3 regions of the Nocardia bhagyanarayanae genome follow, and region 3 is predicted to be linked to each of the others. Evidence: riboswitches for the same ligand, from Rfam matches in the RefSeq annotation. Region 3 holds a riboswitch; each other region holds the start of a gene.
What was found. A riboswitch is a leader RNA that binds a small molecule or an ion and turns the genes downstream of it on or off. The one in region 3 is predicted to bind cobalamin.
Positions count from the first base shown of each region.

Region 1: it holds a riboswitch for cobalamin, as region 3 does, so the genes downstream of both, metE (5-methyltetrahydropteroyltriglutamate--homocysteine S-methyltransferase) here and FB390_RS03645 (CbtB domain-containing protein) in region 3, are expected to answer to the same signal.
Region 2: it holds a riboswitch for cobalamin, as region 3 does, so the genes downstream of both, FB390_RS12060 (ABC transporter substrate-binding protein) here and FB390_RS03645 (CbtB domain-containing protein) in region 3, are expected to answer to the same signal.

Region 1 is NZ_VFPG01000001.1:3,498,800-3,502,065, reverse strand. Features, by position in the region: gene FB390_RS14780 (pyruvate carboxylase) at 1-1,319, opposite strand, end outside; cobalamin riboswitch at 1,568-1,775, shown strand; gene metE (5-methyltetrahydropteroyltriglutamate--homocysteine S-methyltransferase) at 1,930-3,266, shown strand, end outside.
Region 2 is NZ_VFPG01000001.1:2,828,139-2,831,404, forward strand. Features, by position in the region: gene FB390_RS12055 (SMP-30/gluconolactonase/LRE family protein) at 53-967, shown strand; cobalamin riboswitch at 1,216-1,401, shown strand; gene FB390_RS12060 (ABC transporter substrate-binding protein) at 1,421-3,013, shown strand; gene FB390_RS12065 (ABC transporter permease) at 3,023-3,266, shown strand, end outside.
Region 3 is NZ_VFPG01000001.1:931,018-934,283, reverse strand. Features, by position in the region: gene FB390_RS03655 (hypothetical protein) at 34-501, opposite strand; gene FB390_RS03650 (CbtA family protein) at 537-1,379, opposite strand; gene FB390_RS03645 (CbtB domain-containing protein) at 1,370-1,564, opposite strand; cobalamin riboswitch at 1,630-1,811, opposite strand; gene mhuD (mycobilin-forming heme oxygenase MhuD) at 1,864-2,181, opposite strand; gene FB390_RS03635 (alpha/beta fold hydrolase) at 2,253-2,996, shown strand; gene FB390_RS03630 (HhH-GPD family protein) at 3,158-3,266, opposite strand, start outside.

The DNA.
Region 1 (3,266 bases), 2.6 Mb from region 3:
GTGACCCGGCCCGCCTTGAAGTCGGGATCGTCGAGCACCGCCTGCAGGAACGGGATGTTGGTGGTGACGCCGCGGATGCGGAACTCGGCGAGCGCGCGCCGCGCGCGGGCCGCCGCCGCTGGCAGGTCCCGGCCGCGGCAGGTCAGCTTCACCAGCATGGAGTCGAAGTAGGCGCCGATCTCCGCGCCGAGGTTGGCGCCGCCGTCGAGGCGGATGCCCGCGCCGCCGGGGGTGCGGTAGGCCGTGATGCGACCGGTGTCGGGACGGAATCCGTTGGCCGGGTCCTCGGTGGTGATGCGGCACTGCAGCGCAGCGCCGCGGATGGTGACGGAGTCCTGGCTCAGGCCGAGGTCGGCGAGGGTCTCGCCCGCCGCGATGCGCAGCTGCGACTGCACGAGGTCGACGTCGGTGATCTCCTCGGTCACCGTGTGCTCGACCTGGATGCGCGGGTTCATCTCGATGAAGACGTGGTTGCCGCGCTCGTCGAGCAGGAACTCCACGGTGCCGGCGCAGCTGTAGCCGATCTGGCGGGCGAAGGCCACCGCGTCGGCGCAGATGCGTTCGCGCAGAGCCGGATCCAGATTCGGCGCGGGCGCAAGCTCGATCACCTTCTGGTGGCGGCGCTGCACCGAACAGTCGCGCTCGAACAGGTGCATGACGTTGCCGTGCTGGTCGGCCAGGATCTGCACCTCGATATGGCGCGGGTTCACCACCGCCTGCTCGAGGAACACGGTCGGGTCGCCGAACGCGGACTCGGCCTCGCGCGAGGCGGCTTCGATCGATTCGCGCAGCTGCTCCGGCGCGGCGACCCGGCGCATGCCGCGACCGCCACCGCCCGCGACCGCCTTGACGAAGATCGGGTATTCGAGTTCGTTTGCGGCGGCGAGCAATTCGTCCACGTCCGCCGAGGGCGCGCTGGACTTCAGCACCGGGAGACCCGCCGCCTTCGCGGCCTCGATGGCGCGCGCCTTGTTGCCCGCCAGCTCCAGCACCTCGGCCGAGGGGCCGATGAAGGTGATGCCCTCACGCGCGCAGGCGGCCGCCAGGTCCGGGTTCTCGGAGAGGAATCCGTAGCCCGGGTAGATGGCGTCGGCACCCGCGGTCTTGGCCGCGTCGATGATCGCCTCGATGGAGAGATAGGCGCGAACCGGGTGGCCCTGCTCCCCGATCTGATAGGACTCCGCCGCCTTCAAACGGTGAACCGAGTTGCGGTCCTCGTAGGGAAAGACGGCGACGGTCCCGATGCCGAGTTCGTAGGCGGCGCGGAACGCGCGGATGGCGATCTCGCCACGATTGGCAACCAAGACTTTCGAGAACATTGAACCAAGGTACCTGCCCCCGAATACAGCGACGACAGGGAAGTCCCCTTCGCAGCAATCTTCACAACGAGACCTAGCAGGCTTGCGAAGTTGCGTTCATCCCGGCGTCACATCTCACGATCCGCCGGGCCGGTCTGTGCGGGCCCGGCCGAGGGCGGGCGGGGAATATCCCGTCGTCCGTTTATGCTGGACAACGCAGCTGGTTCTCCAGTGCGCCCGACGAGATGGAGCCCCGACGTCGAGCGCCGGAGTCGAAGTCCGCTCCCGGTTTGCCGGGCGGCGGGCGAGAGGGAACCCGGTGAGAATCCGGGACTGTCCCGCAGCGGTATGCAGGAACGAACACCGTCATCACGCACTGGGTGAAGACCTGGGAAGCGACGGCCAGTAGGTCGGCGGGAGGAATCTCCCCAGCCGGTGCCCGCGAGTCCGAAGACCTGCCAGCCGTGCCGGATACGCCGTATCCGGCGGCCACCGCCTCGTGGATTGGGCGCGCGGACCATCAGTGCCGACTTCCAGGGCTCCGTGTCTCTTCGGTTGCCCGACGACGTCCGCTGGTCGCCGCGTGCTCGCACGGCGATGGCTCACGTCCTGAAAAGCACTGGAGCACACCGTGACTGTTTCCGAACGCACACCATTCACCGCGACGGTTCTCGGGCTACCGCGCGTGGGGCCGCGGCGCGAGCTGAAGCGCGCCACCGAGTCGTATTGGGCCGGACGCATCGACGCCGAGCAGCTGCACGCGATTGCCCGCGACCTGCGGCGAACCCAGCTGACCGAGCTGCGAGCGGCCGGGCTGGACTCGATCCCGGTCGGCACCTTCTCCTACTACGACCAGGTGCTCGACACCGCCGTGCTGCTCGGCGCGCTGCCCGAGCGGGTGGCCGGGATCGCCGATCCGCTCGACCGGTACTTCGCTGCCGCGCGCGGCACCGACACGGTGGAACCGCTGGAGATGACCAAGTGGTTCGACACCAACTACCACTACCTCGTCCCCGAGATCGGTCCGGAGACGACGTTCGCGCTGCACCCGGACAAGCTGCTCGCCGAATTGAGCGAGGCGATCGAGCTCGGCGTGCCCGCACGGCCGGTGGTGATCGGGCCGGTCACCTTCCTGAAGCTGGCCAAGGCCACCGGGGGCGCGGCGCTGGACCGGCTCGGCGAGCTGGTCCCGCTCTACCGCGAACTGCTGCGGCAGCTGGCCGCCGCGGGCGCGGCCTGGGTGCAGATCGATGAGCCGGTGCTGGTCACCGATCTCACCGAGGACGAGATCGAGCTGGTGCGCAGCGCCTACGCCGAGCTGGCCGAGGCGAGCGAGCAGCCCGCGATCCTGGTCGCCACCTACTTCGGCACGCCGGGTGACGCGCTGCCCGCGCTCGCGAGCACCGCCGTCGAGGGCATCGCGCTGGACTTCGCCGCGGCGCCGGACCTGTCCGCGGTGGTCTCGCTGCCGTCGCTGGCGGACAAGCTGCTGGTCGCGGGTGTGGTCGACGGACGGAACGTGTGGCGCACGGACCTGGACCGCGCGCTGACCACCCTCGGGACGCTGCTCGGCAGCGCGTCGTCGGTGGCGGTGTCGAGCTCCTGCTCGCTGTTGCACGTGCCGTACTCGCTGGCTTCCGAGACCGGACTCGATGAGCGGCTGCGTTCCTGGTTGGCCTTCGGCGCCGAGAAGGTGACCGAAGTGCGGCTGCTCGCAACGGCTTTGGCGCAGGGCACCGACGCCATCGCCGAGGAGCTGGCCGCCGCGCGTGCGGCCGCGGAGTCCCGCACCACCGACCCGCGACTGTCCGACGAGCGGGTTCGGGCGCGGCTCGGCTCGCTCGGTCCGGACGCCACCCGGCGCGCGCCCGCCGACGAGCGCCGCGCGCTGCAGGCGCAACGGCTCGAGCTGCCCGCGCTGCCGACCACCACGATCGGCTCCTACCCGCAGACCTCGGCGATCCGGCT
Region 2 (3,266 bases), 1.9 Mb from region 3:
GAAAGGGCGGTTACACTGCGCGCGTTCGCGGTGCCCGATCAGGAGGTCCCAGGTGTCCGTCGTCGAATTGCCCGCGCTCTTGCGCCGCGCCGTTCCCGCGCTCGCCGTCGCCTTGGCCTGCGCCGGAGTCGCCGCGCCGGGCGCGACCGCGGAACCCGGCCCCGCTTGCGCGCCCGCCACCTCGGCGACCGCGCTGCCCGCCGCCGTCCCGGTGCTGGACTGGGCGGAGAACCTCGGCTACGACCGGCAGGGCAACCTATGGGTTTCCCGGCTATACCGCAACGAGGTGCAGCGCTACGACGACGCCGGGCGGCTGACCGCCACGGTCCCGGTGGAGTTTCCCGGCGCCGTCCGGCTCGGACCCGACGGGCTGATGTACGTCGTGTACGGCGACGCGCCGACCAGCGTCGTGCGCCCCGGCGGCGTCGTCCGTTTCGATCCGGCCGCCGCCGAACCGCGCCCGGAGATCTTCGCGTCCGGCTTCACCATGCCCAACGGCGCGGCCTTCGACACCGACGGTTCGCTCTACGTCGCCTCCGCGACCGGGGTGATCCGCGTCGGCCGCGACGGCGTCGTCGACGCGGGCTGGACCGAGCGAGCAAAGTTGAACGCCAACGGCATCGCCGTGCACGACGGCACGGTGTACCTGACCTCCAACGGCGGACCGCTCGGGCGGGTCCTGCGTTTCCCGGTCACCGAACCGGACCGCCGCACCGTCCTCACGGATCTGACGTCCGCGCTCCCCGGCGTCCCCGACTTCGCCGACGACCTGCTGGTGGACGAGGCGGGCGCGGTCTACGTGACCACGCTGTCCGGCCAGCTCGTCCGGATCGATCCGAGCGGCCAGTCCTGCCGCGTCCTCTCGGCCGAACCGATGACGTCGGTCGTCGCCGTCCCCGGTCGTCCCGGCGAACTCCTCGCCGGTACCGAGCGCGGCGCGGTCCTGCGCATCCAGCTGGCCCCCTGACGCAACCCCCTCGGCTCGCAGTGAGCCCGCTCGACCACCATTTCTCTCCCGTCGATAGCGAAATTGATTCGATGGGAGTCGAATGGCGGTGCGACACGCCTTCACAACCGCCATTTCTCTCCCGTCGATTCGTCGACGCGTGGCCTATGCGCAACTGTCTGGCGATCAGCGTGCGGCACTGGTTGGGGGCTGTTCAACGGTGGTCTGGGGCGCGGTGATTGGACCTCGGGCCGCGGAAGCTGGGAAGCCGCACGTCGGCGCCCGGCGGTATCGTCCAACGGCGACGCGGGGAACACCGGTGTGAATCCGGGGCTGTCCCGCAACTGTCACCGAGGAGCAATCCGCCGATTCATGGCCACGACCTGCCCGGGTTGGAAGGCCGGCGGTGCGCGTCGATCCGGGAGCCAGGACACCCGCGTCGGATGTATCGGGACGACTCTCCACGAGGATGGCATGGACAACTCGACAGGATCCCGACGGCCGCTTGGCCGCCGGGAGTTATTGCTGCGCGGCGCCGGAGCGGCGGGTCTCGTCGCGCTCGGCGGCATCGGTGTGCTCACCGGTTGCGGGACCGACGGATCGACCGGAGTACCGGAGGGCCCGCCGCGCGCGGGCGGCCGGCTGCGCGCCGCGATCGCCGGACGCGCCGCGAGCGTCGACGTGCTCGACCCGCACCGGGCGGGCAGTTCCGCGGGCGGCGCGGTCGCCAAGAACGTGTGGGACAAGCTGGTCGCCTACAACAACGACCTCACCCTGCGGTACCGGCTCGCGCAGTCGCTGGAGCCCAACGCGGACGGCAGCGAATGGCGGATCACCCTGCGCCCCGGCGTCGTCTTCAGCGACGGCACGCCGCTGACCGCGCGGGATGTGTTGTGGAGCTTCGAGCGCATGCTCGACCCGGCCAAGCAGTCCTCCGGCGACCTCGCGGTGGTCGACATGGCCCGTACCAGGGCCGACGGCGATCTCGGCGTCGTCGTCGCGATGAAGACGCCGATCGCGGACTTCGGCTCGGTGCTCGCGGGGTGGTACTGCTACGTCGTCAAGGACGGCAGCACGGTGTTCGACGAGCGGACCCTCCCGGTCGGCACCGGTCCGTTCGCGCTGCGCTCGTGGTCGCCGGGCGACCGAACGCTGTTGCGGCGCAACGAGAAATACTGGGACGGTCCGGTGCACCTGGACGAGGTCGAGATCATCCAGATCGCCGAGACCGAGGCGCGGATGAACGCCTTCCTCTCCGGCGAAGTGGATCTGGTGCAGGAGATGTCGTATCTACAGGCGCGGTCGCTGGACAGCGATCCGGACGCCTACGTCGTCACGCCACCGGCGGGTCTCATGGGCGCCTTCCAAATGCGCGTGGACGAACCGCCTTTCGACGATGTGCGGGTCCGCCAGGCCATGCGGTTGGCGGTCGATCGGCAGGCCATGGTCGACTCGGTGTACTACGGCTACGGCGAGGTCGGCAACGACATCTACGGCAAGGGCGCGCCCTTCTACAACGACAGCCTGCCGCAGCGGACCTACGACCCCGAGCGGGCCAGGCAACTGCTGAAGGAAGCGGGCAAGGAGAACCTGACCGTCACCTTGCAGACCGCCGACGCGATTCCCGGGATGGTCGAATCGGCAACGCTTTTCGCCGAGCACGCCAAGGCCGCGGGTATCACGATCCGGCTGGAGACGGTCCCCGCCGACACCTACTTCTCCCGGGTTTCGGGCAAGCAGCCGCTGACCCATATCGGCTGGTGGAACTACAGTCTGGACTACTTCTACGGTCAGACCATGACCAGCGCCTCGCCGAGCAACGGCACCGGTTGGCGTCGCCCGGCGTGGGACGCCAAGTTCGCCGCGGCGCGCGCCGAGATGAATCAACAGCGGCGTCGCGAGCTGTATTTCGAACTCCAAGAGGAACTCTGGCAGGAAGGCGGCTACATCCTGCACAGTTTCGCGAAGCGGCCGGACGCCGCGCGCAATCGGGTGCGGGGCGTCCGCGACGGCGTGCCGGGCACCGACGACTGGGCGAACTTCGCCACCACCTGGCTGGCGTCGTAGGCGGCGCTCGTGACCCGTTATCTGCTGCGCCGGATCGGTGGCGGCATCGGGGTGCTGTTCGTCGTCGCGCTGGTGGTGTTCGGACTGTTCGAGGCGCTGGACTCGGACGCGGCCGCCGTCGTGCTCAGTCGCGACGGCGGCGGCGATCCGTCGCCGGAACAACTCGCCGCCGTCCGAGCCGAACTCGGCCTCGATCGTCCGGCTCCGATCCGATTCCTCGACTGGGCTGGCGATTTCGTGCGCGGTGACCTAG
Region 3 (3,266 bases):
GCACCCCTCGCGCCGAGCGGGGAGTGCGGGGAGTCATACGGTCGCGCGGCGGGCGAAGTACGCGCGGGCGTCTGGCGCGTACATGGCGGGGATAGCCACGAGCACGGCGAGCACGTGGGTCGCGCGCAGAACGCCGAGGATGAGCGAGCTCGGGGTGACGGACACCGCCTCGCCCGAGAGCAGCGCCGTCACCGGTTCGGCGAGCAGCGAGGCGAGACCGAGCACACCGATGCCGAGCGCGAGCACGAGCCGCGCGACGCGGTCCCCGCGCGCCATTCGCACTACGACGGCCAATACGGCCAGGTAGATCGCGAAGCGCACGGCCAAGCCGACGGCGAGCCCTGGCAGGTCGGCGTCGGACCGTTCGAGCGTCATCGCCGTGCGCGCCAGCGCCTCGCCGACACCGGCGAGCAACGCGACGACGAAGGCCGTCACCGCGAGCGTCACGGAACGCGGCGAACCGAAAGCCGGAGCGGAACGAGAAGGGGCAGTGCCGGTCATGAGAACGACACTGCCCCTGGTTTTCTCGACGCGGATCACCCCGCGGTAGCGACCTCGCTCCGTACCCGGGTGCTACGTCCCGCGAACTCGGTGAGCGCCGCGAAACCGAGGCCGAGGGCCGCCCACAGCGTGGCGGAGACGGCGAGCGACGCGACACGGAACTGCCACAGCAGGCTCGGCGGGAAGTCGGCGGACACCTCGTCGACGCCGGGCAGCAGGACGTACCCCAGCGTGGTGATCAGCGCGAACGCCGCGACGCCCGCGATCAGCCGAACGGTGTCCAGCTGCCCGCGCAGCAGCTTGTACACGTACACCCCCGCGCCGACGGCCGCGAGACCGAGCAGCACCGAGGCCACCCACAGCAGGGTGCGATCGTTGATGGTCTCCGGATCGCCCACCGCGGGTGGGTTCGCCGGGTACTTGAAGAACGGCACCGCGACGATCGCGGCCCAGCCTGCGACACCGAGCCCGATCGCCAGTTTCGGACCGGACAATGCGGTGTGGCGCCGCGCGAAGTGCGCGACCGAGGCGAAGATGGCGCCGAAGGCCAGACCGCTGAGGCCGAGGGCGAGGAACTGACCGAATTTCTGTCCGGTCCTGCTGACCAGCGCTTCCTCTTCGTCGCCGTGGGAGTGACCTTCGTCGCCGTGGGAGTGGCCCGCGGTGGGTTCTCCCGGCGCGTGGTGCGACCCTTCGGTGGCCGCGTTGGCCTCTTCGATGGCGATCGCCGCGTCGACCTTCGGTTCGCCGACGAAATAGCCCACCGTGGCGGCCAGCAGACCGGCGATCAAACCGGCGAGCAGGCCGCGCAACAGCAGGGTTTTCAATGTTCCGGCCAGGGGAGCCGGAGTCGACGGAGTGGGTGGGTTCAGTGGCACGGAACACCCAGCAGATGCCGTCCGTCATGCATCAGCTCGTGCATGAACATCCCGCTGCGCGAGATGGCGCCCTGATCGAAGCCGACCAGGTACAGCGTGAGCAGTGCGAGAAGAACGACACCTACCGTGACGAGCACGGTCGCCAGGGAATCGGTTGTCCGGCTCGGTGAATGCGCGATGGCCATTCGAGTCCTCCTAGGGATACGTCCCGGCCGGATCTCGTCCGGCAGGGCGCTTTCGCGTCCCGTGAGATAAGTGGTGCGACGGTGCCGGTGTCTGGCTTTCCGGCACCGCGCCGCCCCGGCCGCACGGCCGGAACCGGACCCGATGCATGGAACACAGTGGCGCGACCGCTCCGGAATCACACCGGAATTACCGCATCACCCTCGCTTGGTCACCTCGAACTGTGACACCACGGCGCGCCCGTCGTCAACACGGTCGAAGCCTGTTGACCACGGTGTGGGCGAGTCGTTACCCGCCGGACTCAGGACGCGGGCTTGGCCGCGACGTCCAGCACGACCTCGAATTCGAGCAGCGACGCGCCGGTCGAAACCGGCTTCTTGTCGCCGCTGCCCGCGTGGGCGGCACGGGCCGGACCGTCCCGCCAAGCGGCGAAGGACTCCTCGGAATCCCACTGGGTCACCACGAAGTAGCGGTTCTCGCCCGCGACCGGACGCAGCAGCTGGAAGCCGAGGAAGCCGGGCGAGTTCTCCACCGCGTGCGCGCGGTGCGCGAACCGCTTCTCCAGCTCGGGTCCGGCGCCTTCGGGGACCTCGATCGCGTTGATCTTCACGACAGCCATGGACTCGACAATACGTCGCCCGCGCGCGGGCGAGCGCGCGCCCGGACGAGCCGGGAGGCACAATCGACCCGATGTGGTACGACGAAGGCGGAGCAGGCGTGCCGATCCTGCTGCTGCACGGCTTGATGGGCAGCGCGCGCACCTGGGGCGACCAGCTGGACTGGCTGCGGGCGCACGGGCACGTCTACACCTACGACGCCGCGGGCCACGGCCGCCCGGCGCCGCCCGAATTGACCACCGAGGCCTTCGTCGCGGATCTCGCCGAAGCCACCGCGCACCTCACCGAGCCGATGGTCGTGATCGGCCACTCCATGGGAGCGCTGCACGGCTGGGTCTTCGCCGCGCACTATCCGGAGCGGGTGCGCGCGCTGGTGGTGGAGGACATCGCCCCCGACTTCACCGGACGCACCGCCGCGGACTGGGCCGCCATGATCGAGGCGTGGCCGCAGCCGTTTCCGGACGCCGACTCGGTGCTCGAGTACTTCGGCCCGGTCGCGGGTCGCTACTTTCTGAACTCCTTCGAGCACGGCCCGGACGGCTATCGGCTGCACGGCTCGGTCACGACCTTCCGCGACATCTCCGAGGAGTGGGGCACCCGCCATTTCTGGGAGCAGTGGCGGGCGGTGCGCGTCCCGGTGCTGCTCATCGAGGGCGAGCACACCATCACCCCGGCCGGGCAGATGCGCGAAATGGCCGAGAGCAACGCGAACGCGGAGTACGTGCTGATTCCGGACGCGGGGCATCTGGTGCACGACGATCAGCCCGAGCGCTATCGCGCCGAAGTGGAGCGATTTCTGCACCGGATCCTCGCCTGATACCGCGTCCAGAACGGTCCGCGCGGGTAACCGACCGAAGGCCGCCTTCATCCGGCCAGATCGACTGGACGTGACCTTCATTCGCCCGACCTGCGTGCCCGCTCAACCGACCGCGGGTGACCTTCATCGCGGTGGGTCGGCTGACGGTGATCTTTGGTCGGTCAGCGATCACCCTCGCCGGCGAGGGCGAACAATCCATCGGCCGTCTGCTCGATCAGCCCGTCGACCAGCAGCGAGTCGAGTGCCCTGTCGCGCTGGCCCGGATCGCGG